Linked DNA regions of Magnetococcus marinus MC-1. The protein of the gene in region 2 interacts with the protein of the main gene of each other region in a pairwise test. Links are inferred from orthologs where the notes say so. Each region holds a gene or a part of one and is shown on either strand. Other genes may lie near its edges.

Region 1 (10,135 bases), 1.1 Mb from region 2 along the record:
AATCCATTGGCGTTAAGGAGATTGAACAGGTAGTGGCCTTGATGGCCCGCATTCCCACCCGCTCGGTGAGCAAGGATGACCGTCAGGTATTGCGCAATTTGGACAAAAATTTGCGCCTCTCCCTGTTTGGTCAAGATGGGGCTATTGATAAAACCTGCGAGGCCATTAAGCTCAATCGCTCTGGCTTGGGAAATCCAGAAAAACCCATTGGCAGCTTTTTGTTTGCGGGTCCCACGGGGGTTGGTAAAACAGAGCTGGCCCGGCTGCTTGCCGCCGAGATGGGGGTTGAGCTGATCCGCTTTGACATGTCTGAGTATATGGAGCGTCATGCGGTATCGCGCCTCATTGGAGCCCCCCCAGGTTATGTGGGTTTTGAGCAGGGTGGACTGCTAACCGATGCGGTGACGAAAAATCCCCATTCGGTGCTGCTGCTGGATGAGATTGAGAAGGCCCATCCCGATGTCTTTAATATTCTGCTTCAGGTAATGGACCACGGCAAGCTGACGGACAACAATGGCCGTCAGGCAGATTTTCGCAATGTGGTGCTGATTATGACCACCAATGCGGGGGCTTCGGATCTGGAGCGGGCCTCGGTGGGGTTTGTTACCCAGACCCATGTTGGGGATGATATGAAGGCGATTAACCAAACTTTCGCCCCAGAGTTCCGCAACCGACTGGATGCCATTATTCCGTTTGTGCAACTCAATCGGGAGACCATTTTGCGGGTGGTGGATAAGTTTTTGGTCCGTTTGGAAACCCAGTTGGAAGAGAAGGGGGTTGCCCTGTTTGTGGATGATTCGGCGCGTCATCTGTTGGCGAAAAAGGGCTACGATAAAAAACATGGTGCCCGTCCCATGGAGCGCGCCATTCAGCAGGAGCTCAGAAAGCCCCTCTCCGATGAGCTGCTGTTTGGCAAGTTGGTGCATGGTGGTGCGGTGCATGTATCGGCGGTTGAGGCGGCCAATGAGCTGGCCATTTTGGTGGAGGACAGCCACGAGGTGGAAAAAGCCGAAAAAACCAGCGAAGAGACCAGCGAAGCTTAACCCATGTTTAACAGGCTATTGTAGAAGATCTTAAAATACAGAATCTTACGATGTGTATTTTTTTCGAGTGGCACTACAAACTGTGCATTCTTTGGAAAATGTGCTCAGACGACCATCTTTTTCACCCCGCCTGGGTTTGCATGGATTCCAAGCGCCTGGAAGATTTTCTGTTGTTCAGGCTCAGGTCTGGTGGCTTTGCGCACCTGCAAGGAATGTCCATCGGGTCGTCGAAATGAAGCGGTAATCCGGCACTGGCTGGAGAGGATGTCTCGCAGCGTGCTCCAGCGACCGTGGATACCTTTTTCCGCCAATTGTTGACGTATTATCTGTACGATCTGGTAGGTCAGCACGGTGATAAACAGATGACCATCGCTGCGTTCCTCTTTCCGATGGAAGAGTGGACGCAAGCCCAATTCCGATTTGAGAGAGCGAAACACCGATTCCAGATCCGTGAGGGTGATGTAGGTGCGCCATAAGCGCTCCTCATCCCAGCCGGTCTCGTTGCTACGCAGGCAGTAGACCCCAGGGTGGGTCAGCGAGGTGCCATCGAGCGGTTTTTGTTTCCAATGGATGGCTTGGGCCTGCAAACCACTGTCGTCCGGGATGATTTCGATGTGGTAGTGCTGGCCTATACCACGATTTTTTTCTTTCAGCCGTCCAATGCGCTCCCAAAGTTTATCGATATTCTTTGTGGTGCGGGGCTTGGAAAGCCCCTCGGAGAGCTTAGTCAGACCGGCTTCAAAGCGCTCGGCAAAACGCCGGGAGATCCCCTTTTCCTTTTCCGCACGGCGTTGGGAATGACAGTAAAGCCTCACCTCCTGGCCATCGTCGCTGAGAACTTTTTGGATGTGGATCTGTTCCTTTGCGGCCGTTTCGATACATGCAGCACCGTTGAAATCGAATTGCCGCTCGCGTTCTCGGCTGACCACCAGATAACGATAGCCTTTGTCGCGTAACCAGACAAGATTGGCCTCAGTGGCTACCCCCCGATCCATAACCACCAAGGCACCATTGGGAGCATTCAAGCCTTTGAGCATCCCTTCCAGGGTGCTCCCTTCGGAGACATTGCCGGGGAAAATCTGCGAACGGCGCACAAACCCGCTACCGTCGAGTACCAGACCCAAGGTCAACAGGGGAGAGTCGCAACGCTTCTCCTTTGAGCGCCCCCGCTGAGCTTTGCTGTTTCCTTCTGCCTCTCCCTCAAAATAGGTATTGGTCAAATCGTATAAGGTGACGGTGCCCGGCAGGTTGAATAGATCGTTAATCTTGGAAAACAATCTGTTTTCGATAGCCTCGCGGTTTCTGATCAATAGGTCTGAAACTCGGTAAAATTGCATCAGGCTCATGGTCTCGAAGTCCACATCAAGCAACTCCCCTAGGCCGCTTTGGGCGCTGAGCCATCTATGCAGCGCCCGTTCGGAACCAGGTGCGGCCATGCGTCCAATAATGGCGCCGATGGCTGCGGCTCGCTGAGGGCCGGTTAGTCCGACATCGGCCAACAGTTCTGTAAACCCTGCCTTACCCATGGCCCATAGTCCCACCTGCTCCACCCCCACACTCCGGGGGCGGCTCATTTCAAGAGAGTCCACCAATACTGTTTGCACATCCTCTGGGGAAAGGCCGGTTTCCGTCTCCTTGGCAGACGGGATTGCTTCCGGCTGACGGGTCAACAATTGCGCGACAATACGCTGGGCCTCCCGCTCCACTTGCGAAGGACAATCAAGAGAAATCAGTGTCTTCTGAGGGCTTAGCAGTTGATCGATACGTGAACACAAGGTGGGCCAGTGATTCTGGCCTATGGCGAAATGACGGCCAAGATTCAAGAGTGTCACCTGCCTGACCTTCGTGCCGACACGAAGGGATTGAACCAGGCGATGCGTGTAGTAAGATTCGCCTGTGGCTGTATTGCGGGTTTGTGTGCGTCGTATATACATACTCGGAATGATACCAAAAGCACCATGGTGGCGCAAGACATAATAATTTATTATGGCACTACAAAACATGTTTGAATTTGTGAGTACATATAAATCAATATGTTAAAATATATCAATAGGCCAAACATGCCTAAATTCGGTAGAGAAATGTTAAACATGGGTTAACAAAACCGACGGGGGTTACCCTATTTAAAGGGCCAGCGAGAGATCGCTGGCCCTTTTTACTGGCTTGCAAGCAAAGTGGTGGCTGGGCACAGCGGCTAAAGCACTCTCAACCGCAACCTCACCCCGCAGCCCGCACGTCGGAGAGTTGCAGTTTCATCTTCTCCCGCCCTCGCCAGGTTTCAATGGTGAGCTTGCCTGCCACATCCCATACAGCCACATCCCCCGCTTGAATGGCATCCACAATGGGACCAGGGGCCATGCGAAAGCCGATGGCCTCAATCTGTTGGTGGGTGCGTGGGCAGACAATGCTCATGGCCAGATGGCGCTCCTTGAGCACCTTAATCCCCCGCAACGAAACCCTGGGCAGAATAAAAATCGGCTCTGGATTACCCGGCCCAAACGGGCTAAACGATTGAATCTGCCGAGCCACCGCAAAATCCAACTCATCCAGCGGCAGCTCCGCATCCACCGTTAAACGGGGGAAAAAGGCCGAGGCCTGATAGTGGCGGGTAAGATGATCCTCAAAAGCCTCCATAAAGGCTGGGATTTTCTCCCGTTGAATGGTCAACCCAGCCGCCACCTTATGCCCACCAAAATGTTCCAGATGAGCCGCCCCCGCCTCGATGGCCGCCAATAGATTTATACCCGGGATCGAACGCCCCGACCCTTTACCCACGCCGGTTTCGGCATCAATGGCAATCACCAAGGCGGGTTTGCTGTATTTGTCACACAGGCGCGAGGCCACAATGCCAATCACCCCCGCATGCCACCCCTCACCCGCCACCACCAAGCCCCGCCGCAAAATGGGCTGATTCTCCGCCTCCACTTGATCCATCGCCTGTTTAAGCAGGGTGCGCTCAATCTCCTGCCGCTCTTTATTCGAGGCATCCAGGGTTTGGGCAATGGGCAATGCCTGGGCCTGATCATGACAGGAGAGCAGTTGATACCCCAACGCCCCCTGCCCCAAACGCCCCCCCGCATTAAGCCGTGGCCCTAATTGAAAACCAATATGGGTACTGGTAAGCTCTTTAACCTCTTCACCAATGCCCACCACCTGCATGAGTGCCGCCAAACCGGGATTGCTGCGCTCCGAAAGCACATGCAAGCCTGTGGTAACCAACGCCCGGTTTAAACCGCGCATGCCCGCCACATCCGCCACCGTGCCCACCGCTACGAGATCCAACAGCGGTTTTAATACCGGCTCTTGACGGCCTTTGTTAAACCAACCCCGCTCCCGCAATAACCGGTTTAACGCCATGACCAAATAAAACGCCACCCCCACCCCGGCCAGCTCTTTATAGGGAAAGGGCTCATCCTGCCGGTTGGGGTTGATCACCGCCAACGCCTCAGGCAACTGCTCACGGGCTTGATGGTGGTCCGTAATGATCACCGCCAAACCTAACGCTTTGGCCTCCTGCAACGGCTCAAAAGCGGTAATCCCACAATCCACCGTAATAACCAGCGAGACACCCTCCTCGGCTAGGGTCCGCATGGCCCCAACACTGGGGCCATACCCCTCGGTCAAACGGTTGGGAATATAGACCCGCAGCGCCACCCCTAGCTCATGAAAATAGCGCATCAATAGGGCCGATGAAGTGGCACCATCCACATCATAATCCCCAAAAACCGCGATCTTTTCACCCCTCTCCAGCGCCTCAGCCAAACGCTCTACCGCAACGCGCATATCCAGCAGATCATAAGGATCGGCCAAATCCTTTAAACGCGGGGCCAAAAATTGACGGGTCTCCCCGGCCCCGCACAGCTTACGGCTGGCCAGCAAGGGGGCCAAATAGTGGGAGAGCCCTAAAGCCTGCACCACCCGATTGTGCCCCTCATCGGGCTGGCAGCGCAGCGTCCACAGTTTACCCGTCAGCGAGCTTTTTGCCGCCGCCCCCATCAGCGCCACTCCTGGTAGAGTTTCGACCAGGGCAAACTAACCTGTTTTCCACCCCCATTAAACCATCTCTTCCACAAACGGATCGGTCTTAACAGGCGGCCCGCAGGAGCATAGAACCAACGGCTCGCGGTGGATACCGTGCCGATGCCCTGCTCTTCCAAGGGGAAACCTTCTACCACCACCAGATCCACCTTAGCAGCCGCCAAGGCACGCTCCAACGCCACAAAATGGGTGCGATCCCACAGGGCCATCAGACGCTTACGATCCTCGTCCATGCCGTGGCGGGCATAGATGGCGGGACCCTGCAAATGCATCACCACATCCTCCCCACGGGCAAGCTTGAGATAGGGTTCTACATCCCGATCCCAGCGCCAGTTGCTCTCATCCTCAGGCAAGGCCTTGGTCTGCCAGCCACACCATTTGCCCATGCCCAATACCGCCACATCGCTAGAGAGCAGCCACGCCCCCTGCCAGCGCTGCGCCGCAGCCGCATCAGGCGCCCCCCCCATCCCCCAAAACCATGGGGTGTTCAGAGGCAGCCGATTGGCCGCCTTACGCGCTTCATTCACAGGATTGCGAGCCAACGCCAGTTGCAGAGCCATGCTAAAATTTTGCAAGCGTTTACCATCGTCACCAGTGGGCATAATCTCCCCCGCCGAAGCCCCCTCCACCACCCGCATAGAGAGCGAACGGCTCTGCCAGGGGCTCTCAGTGTGGATCACCAATCCCTCTTGGTCTTGATAACAGACCGACCATCCCTCATGGGCCAAAAAGGAGGTTAATAAATGACCGATTTGCTGAATCTCCTCCCGGCTCTGCCCCGTGCGTGAAGGCGAGACAAACCGCAGATCATCCTGCTTACGAAACAGATGGGTAAACCCCAAATGGCACCAGCTACCCGGCCCAGGTTCAGCGGCCCGTCCATGATAAGCGCTAAACCATGCGGTCGAGGGGGGCTGCTCCCCATAACCAATGCCCAGCCGCTCCATCCACGGCACCAAAGATTCCGGCAAAAAACGGCCTTGGGGCAGCGCCAGGGTGCCCTGCTTGCCCACCTGCGCAAGGCGCTGTAAATTTGGTAACCAGCGCGCCCAGGGGGCATCCCCTGGGGCGGTTAATCCATCTATCACAAGTACAAGAGCCACAATCGAATCCCATAATCGAAAAAGGGGAGCCCCAACCAGGAGCCCCCCTCAACCTGTCAACCAAGCTCTAAACCACGCGGCAGCATCCCCCCACGCGCGCCCCTTGGTACAACAACCGCACCTGCCACAGGACGCCCATACCCGCCAAGCTTAGCCCCACGCGCGCGCGCCTTGGTTAAAACAGCGCTGTGTGTGTCGTGTCCCTGGTCAAGCATGATACGCCAACCCTTTAGCCCAGTGCTCAGGCCATGCATCTAGGCCACTCCAAGATCCTCAATGCGGATCATGCGGGGTTTATCACTGACCGAATCCATCTTTTCAATGGCCGCCACGGTATCCAAAATCTGCCGCTCTGTCACCTCATGGGTCACAATCACCAAAGGCACATGCTCCACCGGCGAGCGCTCCTTCTGCACAATGGCATCAATGGAGACCCGGTGCTCTTTTAAGATCGCGGTAATATCAGCCAACACACCGGGTCTATCCAATACCGACAGACGCAGATAGTAGGCATCCCGCATCTCTTCTACCGGGCACATGGTGGGCATGCTAAGCTGGGCCGTAGGCTGACCGAGGGGATAAATGCGCGGCATCTTCGCCCCTGCTTGCACATTGCGAGCAATATCAATGAGATCAGAAACCACCGCGCTGGCAGTAGGCTCCTCGCCAGCGCCACGCCCATAATACATGGTAGAACCAGCAAAGTCGCTGTTGACAAACACCGCATTAAATACCCCTTCTACGGCGCCCAGCATGCTCTCCTCTTCAACCAACACCGGCTGCACACGTAGCTGCACCTTACCATCGCAACGCTTGGCAATGCCCAGCAGTTTAATGCGATAGCCCATCTCCGTGGCCCAAGCAATATCCACCGCAGAGACATGCCGAATGCCTTCCACCGAAACCGCATCAAAAGAGAGCGGCATACCAAATGCGATGGAGGCTAAAATGGTCAGCTTATGGGCGGCATCAATACCGTCGACATCAAAGGTAGGGTCAGCCTCGGCATAACCCTTTTGCTGGGCATCGGCCAACACCGTCTCAAAGGGCAACCCCTTCTCGCGCATCTCGGTAAGAATGTAATTACAGGTGCCATTAAGAATGCCATAAATCTCCCGGATCTCATTACCCGCCAGCGCCTCACGCAGGGATTTAATGATGGGGATGGTGCCCGCTGTAGAGGCTTCAAACATCAGCTCTACGCCCGAGGCATCGGCAGCGGCAATCAGCTCATTGCCATGGGTGGCAATGAGCGCCTTGTTGGCCGTAACCACATGTTTACCCTGTTGCAGCGCCTTGAGCACGAGGGTTTTGGCAATACCGGTGCCGCCGATCAATTCGCAGATCACATCCACATCCTCGGACTCGATCATTTTATGGGCATCGTTTAGCAGCGTAACCGTCTCTGGCAATACCACACCTCGGTCACTCTCGGTATTATGGTCGGCAATATAACGTAGGGTTACCGCACAACCGGTTCGGGCCTCCAGCAGGTCGGCATGATCCAACAACATACGCACTACGCCACGCCCAACCGTGCCATACCCCATAACGCCTACGCGTAAAGCTTTCACCTGTTCACCCCTTTGCTAAGGATTGTTCTTATTGATGTTCTGCCCACACCCAAGGGGGCAGCTGCTGCCGCACCAGCCAGACCCGGCCTTTTCTCAAAACTCAATCACCCGCCACGTCAGAGCCGGCACTTAAGAAGCGCCGCATACTGCGCAGCGCTTGGCGGGTGCGATGCTCGTTTTCAATGAGCGCAATGCGCACATGATCATCCCCATACACCCCAAAACCGACACCTGGGCTTACCGCCACTTTGGCCTCTTTAAGCAGCAGTTTGGAAAACTCCAAGGAGCCCATGGCCTTAAACTCATCGGGGATCTCAGCCCAAACAAACATGGAGGCCTTGGGGCGCTCAATCGCCCAACCAGCCCGAGCCAAACCATCAATCAACACATTGCGGCGTTGACGGTAGATTTCATTGATCTCGGCCACACAATCCTGGGGGCCGTTGAGTGCCACGGTGGCGGCGATCTGGATCGGCTGAAACATGCCATAATCCAGATAGGACTTAATCCGCGACAGCGCTTTAATAAGGTGGGGGTTGCCCACGCAAAAACCCACCCGCCAACCCGGCATGTTGTAGGTTTTGGAGAGTGAATAGAACTCCACCGCAATATCCTTGGCACCAGGAATTTGCAAAATGGAGGGGGCTTTATAGCCGTCAAAGCAGATCTCTGCATAAGCCACATCCGAGATCACCCAGATGTTATGCTCTTTGGCAAAGTCGATCACCTTTTGGTAAAAATCCAGCTCCACTACTTGAGCGGTGGGGTTGGAGGGAAAGTTCACCACCAACACCTGGGCACGGGGCCAATGGTTGCGCACCGCAACCTTCATATCCTCGATAAAATCGTTATCCCGACTTATTTTTACCCGTTGGATATGGGCACCCGCGATGAGAAAACTGTATTCGTGGATGGGATAGGTGGGACTCGGCACAATGACGTTCATACCCGGTTCGGTAATCGCCATCGCCAGAGAAGAGAGCCCCTCCTTGGAGCCGATGGTGACAATCGCCTCTGATTCAGGATCCAGATCCACCCCAAACCGGCGTTTGTAATAGGCACAGACCGCCCGCCGCAAACCACCAATGCCTCGGGAGAGCGAGTAGCGATGGTTACGTCCATCTTGCACCGCTTCGATCAACTTATCGGTAATGTGCTTGGGCGTGGGCTGATCAGGATTGCCCATACCGAAGTCAATAATATCCTCACCACGGTTTCTTGCCTTGTATTTTAGCTCGTTAACAACGGCAAATACATAAGGGGGCAAACGTTTAATGCGATGAAACTCTTCCATGGACGGTCCATTCATACAAGACGAAAGCCTACACAACCACCCCACTCCCATGAACGGAGCAGTCTCGGTCATGATAAGCGGTGCAGCAATAGCATATTGAGGGTCTCAATCTAAGAGCCAACCCCGCAACTGTCAACGGACTCTCAGCATGGCGAGGCGACAAATCGTGCGCACACAAACAAAAAGAGCGGCCTTGTTGCCATACCCTGACGATCTTACCTGGGAGTGCCCCATAAAATAGCCGTTTCTCCATGCAGAGCAGCGGCCAAAATGGGGAAAATCACGGCAACAAACCCAAGAAAAATTTTAGAGGATAACCGACCGGAGAGAAAAGCCCAGATGGGACGGCATGAGCAGATATTTTGACGTGGTATTGCGACGACTTAGGAAAACTTAACCAACCAACAGCGCATCACGTAGATGCAGAGGGCAAATCCAGACGGCGGGGGCACGCCAGCCCTGAAGCGCAGACGCGCTTCAGGGCATGACGCAGCCGGTTCTGAGGCGAGCCATACTCCGCCACTTACTGAGGCTTAGGATACCAAGGTCCCCGCGAAAGTGCCCCCGCAGAAAGAGATAAAGAGTAAGCCTTTTTGGCGAACCCTTTGGTTGCTGAAGAGGTTTTAGACTCTCCTTCAACCGCTTTCTTGATGGTCATTTCATGGTTTTTCCTGGACTCCTGCTTGTTGCTGCTGGCAATTTTGCCTTCGGCTGCTTTTGAACGACTTCTGTTCAGTGATATAACAAAGGACTGGCTCATGAGTCGACCCCTTCTAAGTTGCGACCCCCTGCACCTTTTTTTTTAGTTTCGCAGGTAGATATGAACAAGCCCTCTTCCCTTGTCTCTCCATATCGACCAACTTGCCCTCACTTATGAGCCTTTTTTCAAAAAAGCACGCTTTTTTTTCTATCTTCCACCGCAATACCTTCAACAAACCAACGCAGTCATTGGAATATAAGCCTATTTTTAGCTGATCGACCACCCGTGCACACATCCGCACTGTGGGGGTAGGCCGCCCCCCCACCCACCCGCACCCTCCCCATATAACGTTTACAACACAAGAAGGTGCGCCATCATGTGCG
Region 2 (10,133 bases):
CATGAACGATGGTTCTGACTTTATCAGCGGTGGTGCTGACTATAATGATGTGATCCGTATGGATGGCATGACCAGTGATCCGGTGCTGGATCTGGGGGATGTGGGTAACTGGACCATTGACACCAACTCGGACTTTACCTTGCAAACCATCGATGTGGGTGGCGATGTCTTCGATGCCATCACCTTCGATGCGGGCGATGCAGCGGGTTACATCACCTTGGAGGATGGCACCCAAATCGACTTCGACGGCATCGACCAGATTATCTGGTAAATCAGCAACACTTAACCTTACATACCGCCAGGGGGCGTTTGCCCCCTGGCGACTCCGACCGAGCCGGATGACCTTCACGTCATCCGGTTTTTTCATGAATGGCAAAGCCTCATGGCAAAGCCTCATGGCAAAGCCTCATGGCAAAGCCTCATGGCAAAGCTGCGGGCCATGGTTGGGGGATGCGCTCGTTAATGGGTAGGGCGAGGTTTAAATGGTTACGTGACAGGGGCTTTTAGCGGTGGAAGGGTGTTCTCCCCATTGTTAAGGGCGAAGGCTGCGTGGTCGCGGAGATTTGCCTGAGCAGGGGGCGAGGCAAACTCTGGGGACGGTGTTTCTTTGCTGTAGGGGGTGTTTTTTTGAAAACGACCATAGGGCTGGATACATCGACAAAAAGGTGGACATGCGGTATTGGTGCGGGGATCGTTATCGGTTGTTCATTGAAAACTCCCCAAGAATCCTTAAAAGCTGATTGGGGTTGTTTTTAAGATCCATAGGGTTATTCCAAAAAGCCATAAGGTCAGAATAGCCCTTTTTGGTGTCACATTCATCCTTGGAAAGTTCTCTAAAGCCCATAGACCAATCGGGGAAAAGGCGTGAGGTGGCATCCTTTGCAAAAAGCTTTATGCATCCCCTATGGCGCTTGTCCTGAGTGATTTTTTCATAAAGCGCATCAACATCTTTTTTTTCGCCTTCAAGAAGCTGTAAAAAGTTACCGTTAGCGTAGAGTAGTATGCCTGTGATCCCTTTGCTTTGATTATGCGTACGGGAAACTTCAAGGATCCCAATAAGCTCGTCTTTTGTAAACAGGCGAACGGATGAGCTTACGTAGACTAATTGAATCATTACTGCATCCTCATCATTATAAGTGGCCAACGTATAGGCGTTAAACCACGCTATGGTGCCCAAACTTCTTATATTCGTTAGGGCAGTTTACTTAGGGTGGAAATTCAAGTCAATAGGGTAAGGTTGTCGTTTTAAAAGTATGAAAAATAATCATTTACGTTTTATGTTATGACGACGTAAAGCCAGAACGTTGGTCGAAAATAGGGTGTCTGTACGGACCAGGGTGCTGTGAAAGAGGGGGGATCATCCTGCTATTATCGACGGTGTTCTAATCGTGAGAGGATGGTGTCTTGAAAAAGGGCTTGGGATGCCTCGAATTCGGAGCAATTTGAGGAATGAATAGGCCCTTGCAGGCATTAAAACAGAAAAAGATCCTGATTGTGCGGTGCGTTGTAAGGTTCTTGTGTAAATTTGGGGAACAATTCTGCTATTTTGAGAACGTGTTTTTTTGTGCGAGGTTGCTCCCACAAACCCATTCGGTATGGTCCGGTTAAACGTTCTTTCCCTGCGACAGCACTCTCAGGGGGGCCTGCTCACGAGGGCGTGGGGTGTAGATAGATTTTGTCTGTTTGGTCTATTTTTCTGGCGCCAAATAGCGTTGTTTGAAGTGTCGTCCGAACCCGCTCTGTGGTGCCCAATAAAACGATTTTAAAGAAGGTACGCCCTACCCAAACGAGGCAACGGCAATGATGCATAACAGACAAGTTGAACTGCGTATTGGTATCTCCTTGGCCTTTGGCTTGGTTATGGCCCTGCTTACGGTTTCTTTGGTCGGCTACCTCTATTGGGATAACTCCAAACTTATTCTAGAAACCGCCTCAAAGACCATGGCCCGTGCGACCCTGCAAGTGGATCGTGATGTGCAAGGCTTGCTGGCCCCCGTGGAGCGGGTGGTGCAAGCCACCGCAGAACTGGCCCGGGTGGATACAGGTTCCTTGCAAACGGTGCAGGGGCTTGGCTATTTGCAACGCCAGCTCGTTTCGTTGCCTCAAGTGTTTAGCTTTTACCTAGGGTTTGAAAATAGCGGCGATTTTTACCAAGTTTTTGCGGTGCCACCCACCCTAAAACAGTTGGGACCTTCTAAAGAGGATCTTCCGCAGGGAGTACGTTATGCCGCCCGTCTGTTAAATGAAAGTTCTGGGCATCGAGCAGATAGTTTTATCTTCTATAAAGAGTGGGGTGATGTGGTTAAGGTGGATCGCGGCCCGGTACGTTACGACCCACGGGTACGGCCCTGGTATAAAAAAGCCTGGGAAGTGCCGCAAGTGGCCATTTCCGACGCCTATGTGTTCGCCAGTTCAAAGTTGATTGGTTTAACCTTGTCGAGCCACGTCAGCACTCCATCAGATATTAAAATTGGGGTGGTTGGCGCCGATATTACCCTAGATACCCTCTCCAGCTTTCTCTACAAAGCTCAAATTGGTCTCTCTGGGCGGGTGTTTCTGCTCAATGCGGATAACTATTTGGTCGGTCATCGCGAACCCGATATGGGGGTTGAGGTGACAGAAGAGAAGGTGCGCCTGCGTAAGGCCACCGAGGTGCGCGACCCGTTGGTGGCCGAGGCTGTGCAGCATTGGCAAAAATCCGGGGTAGATCGGTTTGAAACCACCCTTGGACCCAATGGTGATGAATATATGGTCTCCTTCGCCAAAATTGGTGGGAGCTTGGGTTGGACTGCTGGGGTTCTGGTGCAAAAAGAAGAGCTGATTGGTCCTCTCGCCGATGCCAGTATTAAGATATTGGTAGCGGGTAGCTTGGCGATTAGCTTGGCTATTTTTCTGTTTATGATGCTCTCTCAGTTACTTACGCGACCCCTGAGCAAGGTGACACAAGAGACGGTTAAAATTCGCCGCTTTAATTTAGAAGGCAACCTTAATCTAACCTCCTATATTTCAGAGGTGCGCCAGTTGGTCGATGCGGTAGAGACCATGAAACGCTCTTTGCGCAGTTTTAGTGTCTATGTGCCTAAGGAGATCGTGCGTGCCATTGTGGAGGATGAAGACGAGACCAGCATTGGTTCAAGGCGTCAGCCGTTAACGGTTATGTTCTCTGATATTAAAGGCTTTTCCAATATTAGTGAAGAGCTGCCGCCAGAGCAATTGGTGGGCTCGCTGTCGGAATACATGGAGCAGATGTCCCAGCCGATCCACCGTTATAAAGGTACCATTGATAAATTTATTGGGGATGCCATCATGGCGCTTTGGAATGCCCCCAGCAAAGACCCTGACCATGTTGTAAACGCTTGTCGGGCGATGCTTGGCTGTCACCGAGCCGGTTTGGCGTTGGCGGAAACGTTTGCAAAAAATGGGCGTACCCCCTTTTACACACGCTTTGGTTTGCATACGGGTGAAGCGGTTGTGGGCAATGTTGGCTCCACTGAGCGGATGCAATACTCCGCTTTTGGGAACATGGTGAACATGGCCTCTCGTCTTGAGTCCATGAATAAACAGTATGATACCGAGTTGATGGTGTCAGAACATGTTGCTCGGGTGGCGCAGCCCCACTTTTACCTGCGTCGCCTGGATAAAGTGGTGCCAGTGGGTAATACGCACCCTATGTATGTTTATGAGCTTATGGGGGAAAAAGATCCAAAATCCCCTCTAGCAGCGACAGAAGAACAGAAGCTCAAGTTAAGTTTGTGGCATGCCGTGATGGACCACTACGAAGCGCGTGATTGGCATGCTGTGTTGGAGAAACTGGCACTCTATAAGCAATCCTTTCCCCATGATAAAGGGGCTGAGCAGATAGAAAAACGGTGTCATCTCTTTATCGTGACACCGCCACCAGCCGATTGGGATGGCGCCGAGTGGCTTAAAAATAAATAAGGGGGGGTTGCGATGTTTTGGCGCGCGTGTCTGTTTGTGGTAACACTCATGTTCTGTTGGCAGGGGGTGGTTTTTAGCGCCTTTGCCGCCGAGCAAAAGCTCTATTTAGCCCATCTTAACCCGAACCAGAGTGATAATCCAAGCGGGGCCATGGCGCTGGCCTTTGAGAGAGCCTTGGCCAAATTGAGCAAGGGTGGTTTGGCGGTTGAGACCTTTCCCGAAGGACAGCTTGGCAAAGCGAAGCAGCTTTTGGATCTTGTGCAACAAGGTGTCATTCAGTCGGCCATTGTCTCCCTGGATGGATTGGCGGACCGTTATCCCCTGATAGGCATTCTAAATTATCCCTTTCGGTTTCAAAATTTGGAAGAAACCTATAGTGTTTTTGATGGCCCGTTTGGTAAAGCCCTGGGGGATGACATCCTACAAAAAACGGGTCTACAGGTGTTAGGCTATGGGGATACCGGCGGCTTGTTTGTGTTGACCAATAGTCGCCGCCCCATCCGCGCGCCAGGGGATATGGCCGGGTTGCGTATGCGAACGATGAACTTAGAGAGCCATATGGCGTTTATGCGCAGCTTGGGGGCCGACCCCGTAGCGGTGGCTTGGGGAGAGTTATTGTCTCTATTAAAAAATGGTAGCTTGGATGGTCAAATGAACCCCGCCACTATTATTCGCGTGGGTAAATTGGAGCGTGCGCAGAGATATTTAACCGTTACCAACCACCTCTATACCCCTTATGTATGGGTCGTCAACCACCCTTTTATGCAGAGCTTGCATGCAGCCCAGGCGGACGCGGTGAATAAAGCGGCGCAGATGGGCGTAACCGCTAGCCGCGCTTTAGCCATGAAAGATGATTCTTTGACTGAACTGGCTGAAAAAATGCAAGTTTATTATCCAACCAGCGAACAGTTGCAAGCTTTTCGTGATCGGGCGCAACCCGCTATGGAGCAATTTCTTGAAAAACAGTATGGCGAGCAGGGGGCAAAATTGCTGCAACTGTTTCGTCAGGAGAGCCCCTGATTGTTGGATAGAACCCCTTGGCCAAGAAGGACGCAGGGCCTGTGCCCACAGCGACACACCAGCCCATGGTTAAAAGGGATTGAGTTGTGACACGGGGGTAAGTCTGTTTGTATAGGCCGGCCTACTTGTGCTGTGCAACACGTTATGACTCTGTGGTTTGGCTGGCTTGGGTGTAGCGGCACTGGGGGTAACGCTGGCAGCCCCAGAAAGGTTGGCCGCTATTTTTGCCGCGATAGGCGGTGCGCTGTACCAGGGGGGCTTGTTGGCACTTGGGGCAAAGAGGTCCGCGCTCTGGGTTGGGTTGCATAAGGGGCGAGTGGGCTGCAAGGGGGCTCCCTGGCCGTGTGCCCGTACAGGTTGCTTGCTCTGCACAGCTCCAAAAAGCGCCTTGCGGGCTTTTACGCTGTAACATAGGCCCGCCACACTGGGGGCACAGGGGGGCGGCGTTTGGGGTGGGTGTGACCTCTGCTTTAGAGCGGCGTTGCCTGCGCGGAGTGGGCTGGGCTGGGTCGGTATGCGACGTGGAAGGGGGGAGACCTCGAAAGGGGTTTAGTCCCAGCTGCTGGCGTTGGTGAACATTGTGAATAAGCTTATTAAGCCATAACTCGGATTTGGCTAAAAAGGTCTCCAGCGATCCTCCACCATGGGCAATATCATCCAGGGTCTGTTCCCAGACTGCGGTGGTGGCGGGGTCGGTGACGCTATGGGGTAGGGCATCCACCAGCAGACGACCGGCGGGCATGCTAACAAGACTTTTTTTGCCCTGCTTGGCCAGCAGATTGCGTTTAATCAAGGTCTCCAGAATGGCGGCACGGGTGGCCTCTGTGCCAATGCCCGAGGTCTCTCTTAAAATCTTGCGTAGACGGGCATCTTCGACCAGCTTGCCGACGCTTTTCATCGCCTGGATTAAGGTGCCTTCGGTATAACGGTTGGGAGGCTTGGTCTGCTTTTGTTTCAGTTCAGCCCCCTCAATGGTGGCAGCTTCGCCGCTGCGTACCACGGGTAACGTTTGCTCATCCTCGTCGCCCTCTTTTTTTTCTTGGTTGGCAGCCAGCACCCTTTTCCACCCTGGAATGAGCTCAACCCGGCCTGTGGCGTGGAATGTTTCCATGGCGACCTGGGTGTCGATTACCGTGCGGTCATACTCGAAGGGGGGGTAAAATTGCGCCAAGTAGTGACGGCGAATCAGATCATACAGCAGAGCCTCTTCGCGGCTGAGGGCGTCGATGTTTATCTTGGCGGCGGTTGGAATGATGGCATGGTGAGCGGTGATTTTTTTGTCGTTCCACGCCTTGGAGCGGAGCTGTGCATCTGCACCCTCCACCAAGGGGGTGAGGCTGGCATCGTTGGTTGTCAATCCCTGTAGTACCGCCGGGGCCTCTTTAAACTGGTTGCTGGGTAGATAACGGCAATCGGTGCGGGGATAGGTCACCGCTTTATGCTTTTCATAAAGGGATTGGGCAATCTCAAGGGTCTGTTTGGCACCCATGCCCCAGCGCCGCGAAGCCTCTTGTTGCAGAGTCGAGAGCTCCAATGGCAGCGGGGGCGGCTCTTTGACGCGCTTGGTCTCGGCTTTTGTAATGGTGCCGCTGTGGCCTTGCACCTTGTGTATGACCGTTTCGGCGAGGGTGCGGTCCAAGCAGTGACCCTCGGCATCGCAAGGCTTAGGGGGCGGTACCCATTTGGCGATGAACGTCCCTGAGTGAACGCGGTGTAAGGCAAAAATCTCAAAATAGTCGACGGGTTTAAAGTTCTCGATCAGCCGGTCCCGGTCCACCACCAGTTTTAGGGTGGGGGTTTGCACGCGCCCCACGCTCAACACCCCTGCATAGCCCCCCTGCCGACCCAAAAGGGTATAGGCGCGGGTAAGGTTCATCCCAACCATCCAATCCGCACGAGATCGGCCAAGCCCGGCTTGGTAGAGGGGCTCGGTTTGCTCCCCTGGTAGCAGGTTGCCCAACGCTTTGCGAATGCTGGCATCATCCAGGGCAGATAACCAGAGGCGAGAGATCTTACCCCGGTATTGGCAGCGCTCCAACACTTCACGGCCAATGGTCTCACCTTCGCGGTCGGCGTCGGTGGCGAGCACCACCTCCGTTACACCCTTGAGTAACCCTTGGATAACCTTAAACTGCTTGCGCCCACGGGCGGTGAGCTCCAGCTGCCACTGTTGGGGAATGATGGGTAGGGTATCCAGCCGCCAACTTTTCCATTCGGGTCTATAACCATCAGGGGCCACCATCTCCATAAGATGACCAATACACCAAGTTACGCACACCCCTGCTCCTGCCACATAACCTTCATGACGGCTGGTAGCCCCTAAAACGCGGCCAATATCCCGACCCTGAGAGGGCTTTTCGCAAAGATAGAGAATCATGGTTATCACGACATGCTACGGTTAGTGTCTAACCCGGATCTTTCATGAATCCCTTCAAAGATCAAGCGAGAGCGTCTGGGATTCATGAAAGATCCGGGATAAGCGGCCACGGTGGTATTTAAGCCAAAAAAGCTTTTGTGTTAGCGCGGATTTCTTTTTTCCAAGCAACAAAAGAGCAGGCCATTTTGCCCTTACCGAGCTGGTGCATAAGGGCCAACTGGAGTAGGGGGCGGTGCAAACAGCATGCTCTGTTGGGAAAATAACCGAAATTGCGACATTATGCACGCCGCCATACTCTGAGTGACACAAAGGAATGGTGCCAACTATGGGAGCAGTGGAAAGCGCCAACGCGCCTACCGTGGGGTTTGAGCGAGCGGTTGCTTGGTCGAACAATCCGCGTGGCCATGCAGTAGGGGGGCGTAGAAAGGCTAAGGGGGTGGTGCGTTGGGCCGCGTGGCAACGGCTTTAACGGCCTACCGGTGCCACGCGGGCCCATCATCTACGAGGAGATGCTGTCCCAAACCCAGGGGACAAATCATGCTATGTCGGTTTGGGGGCGAAGGTTTTGTGACTTCTTCAGATCATTACGCAACCAAGCGGCAAGGAGAAAGAAAAAGATGGTGAAGGGTAAAAAAGCAAGAGTGGTCAGCGCTTGTTCCGTGGTTTCGCGCAGAGAAAGTTTGTTCATGGTGCGGCTCCTATTATTCGGTTTAGTCGGGCCAGCCTCCTGCCGGCATCCGGTATGCACCTTGGTGGTGCGGTGTTGGGCTGAATTATAAGGGATGAATTTTATATCTCCTAATATAACTTTGTCGCAAAAGTGCAACATCATTAACGGGGGCGCAACACACGCTGGCCTGTCAGGTCGGTTGAATTTGGGTGGGCATGGCATTTAAGTATAGGAATACAAAAGAAATAGATATTTTTTTGGTAACTGTAAATTTGTTTTACAAAGGGTGCTATCCAGTGGCAAAAAAACTTATCCAGCCTTTCATCGGTGGTGGTTTGGTCGCCAGTGGAGCGAGTGGTTATGGCGTTTATTGAGTCAAGTTGGTTTTTAAGGCCCCTAGGTTTGCGCCGTGCCGGGAGAGAGGCCAACCACAGAGCTGTTTGTGCAAGAGGCTCTGTGTGGTGCAGCCATCTATCCATGTTTTTCCTGTTTACCCCCTGTATGGCCACAGTGGATAAGCCCAAGCTGGCGGAGTAGGGGTTCTGTTTTAGCCAATAAGAAACAAACGCCACAAAGGTTACCCTTTGCGGCGTTTGCTCAAATAAGCACGGGGTAAGGGGGTGGTTATCCCTTACTTGGCGGCTTCGGGGGCCTGGGGTGCAGCAGGGGCGACTGGTGCAACGGGCGCCGCATAGGCCCAAGGAGGAGGCATGGGAGCGGTGTAGCCATTATAGCCATTATAGCCGTTGTAACCATTGTAGCCATTATAGCCGTTGTAGCCGTTGGCGGCGGTTTGGGCGTTGCCGCTCATGTTAAAGTTCATGCCAAAGTTGCCGGAACCATTGCCCGCACCATTGCCCGCGCCGTAGCCATTGCCGTTGCCGTAACCATTATTATCCCAGGGTGACCCCCACCAAGCTTGGGCGTCAGAGGTGGTCAAAGCGGCGGTGGAAAGCGCTGTGAAAGCAGCTAAAGCCAGGAATAAGGATTTTTTGTTGGTCATGTTTTTTCTCCGTAAGGGTGCGATAGATCGTGTATCAGCCATCCGCTCCACCTAACTTAGACGCGCTAAGCGATCCTGCTGGATGGCGCTGTATGCTCTGTTGGAAAGCATCATGGCAGAGTTTGTATTAGAATAGAAGCAAATTCTTATAAACAAGTGTAAGCAATGAATTACGATTGTAATGGGCCGGTAACAAGCCTGTAAGTGTGTGCGTAAAATGAGCGTATGGAGCGCGTAAAATGAGAGTAAGAAAGTGGGTGCTCTGGCCGTGGGTTGGGTGGCGGTGAGGGGGTTACATTTGGCAGGCATCCATGGGGATAGGGCTGGCGCGTGTTCAGGTTGGGTCGTTGGTAAAGGGCAGGGGGTGTTGTTAAGGGAGGGGGCGTGCGTGCATAGCTTGTTGCGCGACGCTCCGTTTTTCCATCCAACCTGCCATAAAGGGCAGGGCCAGCATGCCAACACAGAGGCCCATCACTCCAAACCAACGCCACGCCTCGAAGGCAAGGCCAGAGAGGGTAACGCCCATCCAGCCACCCAGATAGTAAAACAGCACATAGAGCGCATTGGCCCGCCCATGGCCCGCTGTCATGCGATGGTTAAGGGCACCAACCGAGGCGGTGTGTAGGGTGAAAAAACCTGCGCACAGCAGCAGCATGGCGGCAATAATGCCAACCAACCAGGGCGTGCCCGAGAGCACCACCGCCAGCAGCGTCACCACGGCCCCCCCCATTAATGTCTGTCCGCTGCCCCACCGGTTACTGAGCTGGCCTGCCGCAGGACCCATGAATATCCCAATAATATAAACAAGATAGATTGCCGTTATGGCGTTGGTCGAGAGAAAAAACGGGGCTGCGGCCAGTCGAAACGGCAGATAGTTAAAGAGGGAGGAAAAGACAAAAAAGCCCCCCATGCCGCTTAAAAAAAGGCGTAGCGTGGGCCACTGGGTCAGTAAAGTGATAAAGCCCACTCGGCTGTGTAACGGCTGAGCGGGCGGTCTGGGCTCTTTGGGTAACAGCCGCATCGCAACGCCAATGGCTACCAACGTAAGCAGCGCGGCACTCACCAAGGCATACCGCCAATGCAGGGGCGGATGCAACCAGCCCCCCAACAGACGACCGCCCAAG

The links.
Region 1: the proteins of MMC1_RS12995 (region 2) and recJ interact in binary tests that used the Escherichia coli proteins (3 or more experiments, as listed by UniProt). The link is inferred for Magnetococcus marinus MC-1 from one-to-one orthologs.

The regions. Positions count from the first base shown.
Region 1 is NC_008576.1:2,167,980-2,178,114, reverse strand. What follows is about bases 2,651-5,649. They hold recJ (single-stranded-DNA-specific exonuclease RecJ), read right to left. Parts: upstream 5,040-5,649; coding sequence 3,261-5,039; downstream 2,651-3,260. Other genes in these bases: MMC1_RS08960 (hypothetical protein), read right to left, coding at 5,039-5,649; MMC1_RS08970 (IS1634 family transposase), read right to left, coding at 2,651-2,977. In the rest of the region: ATP-dependent Clp protease ATP-binding subunit ClpA, read left to right, coding at 1-1,043; more of MMC1_RS08970, read right to left, coding at 1,148-2,650; more of MMC1_RS08960, read right to left, coding at 5,650-6,184; MMC1_RS08950 (homoserine dehydrogenase), read right to left, coding at 6,439-7,758; alaC (alanine transaminase), read right to left, coding at 7,859-9,052; MMC1_RS08940 (hypothetical protein), read right to left, coding at 9,576-9,812. UniProt on the Escherichia coli protein: Single-stranded-DNA-specific exonuclease.
Region 2 is NC_008576.1:3,228,963-3,239,095, reverse strand. What follows is about bases 4,720-7,716. They hold MMC1_RS12995 (DNA topoisomerase III), read right to left. Parts: upstream 7,337-7,716; coding sequence 5,102-7,336; downstream 4,720-5,101. Other genes in these bases: MMC1_RS13000 (TRAP transporter substrate-binding protein), read left to right, coding at 4,720-4,959. Outside these bases: MMC1_RS13015 (hypothetical protein), read left to right, coding at 1-271; MMC1_RS13010 (BLUF domain-containing protein), read right to left, coding at 695-1,114; MMC1_RS13005 (adenylate/guanylate cyclase domain-containing protein), read left to right, coding at 1,801-3,939; more of MMC1_RS13000, read left to right, coding at 3,952-4,719; MMC1_RS21955 (hypothetical protein), read right to left, coding at 7,872-8,024; MMC1_RS12990 (sulfur globule family protein), read right to left, coding at 8,638-9,009; MMC1_RS12985 (MFS transporter), read right to left, coding at 9,380-10,133.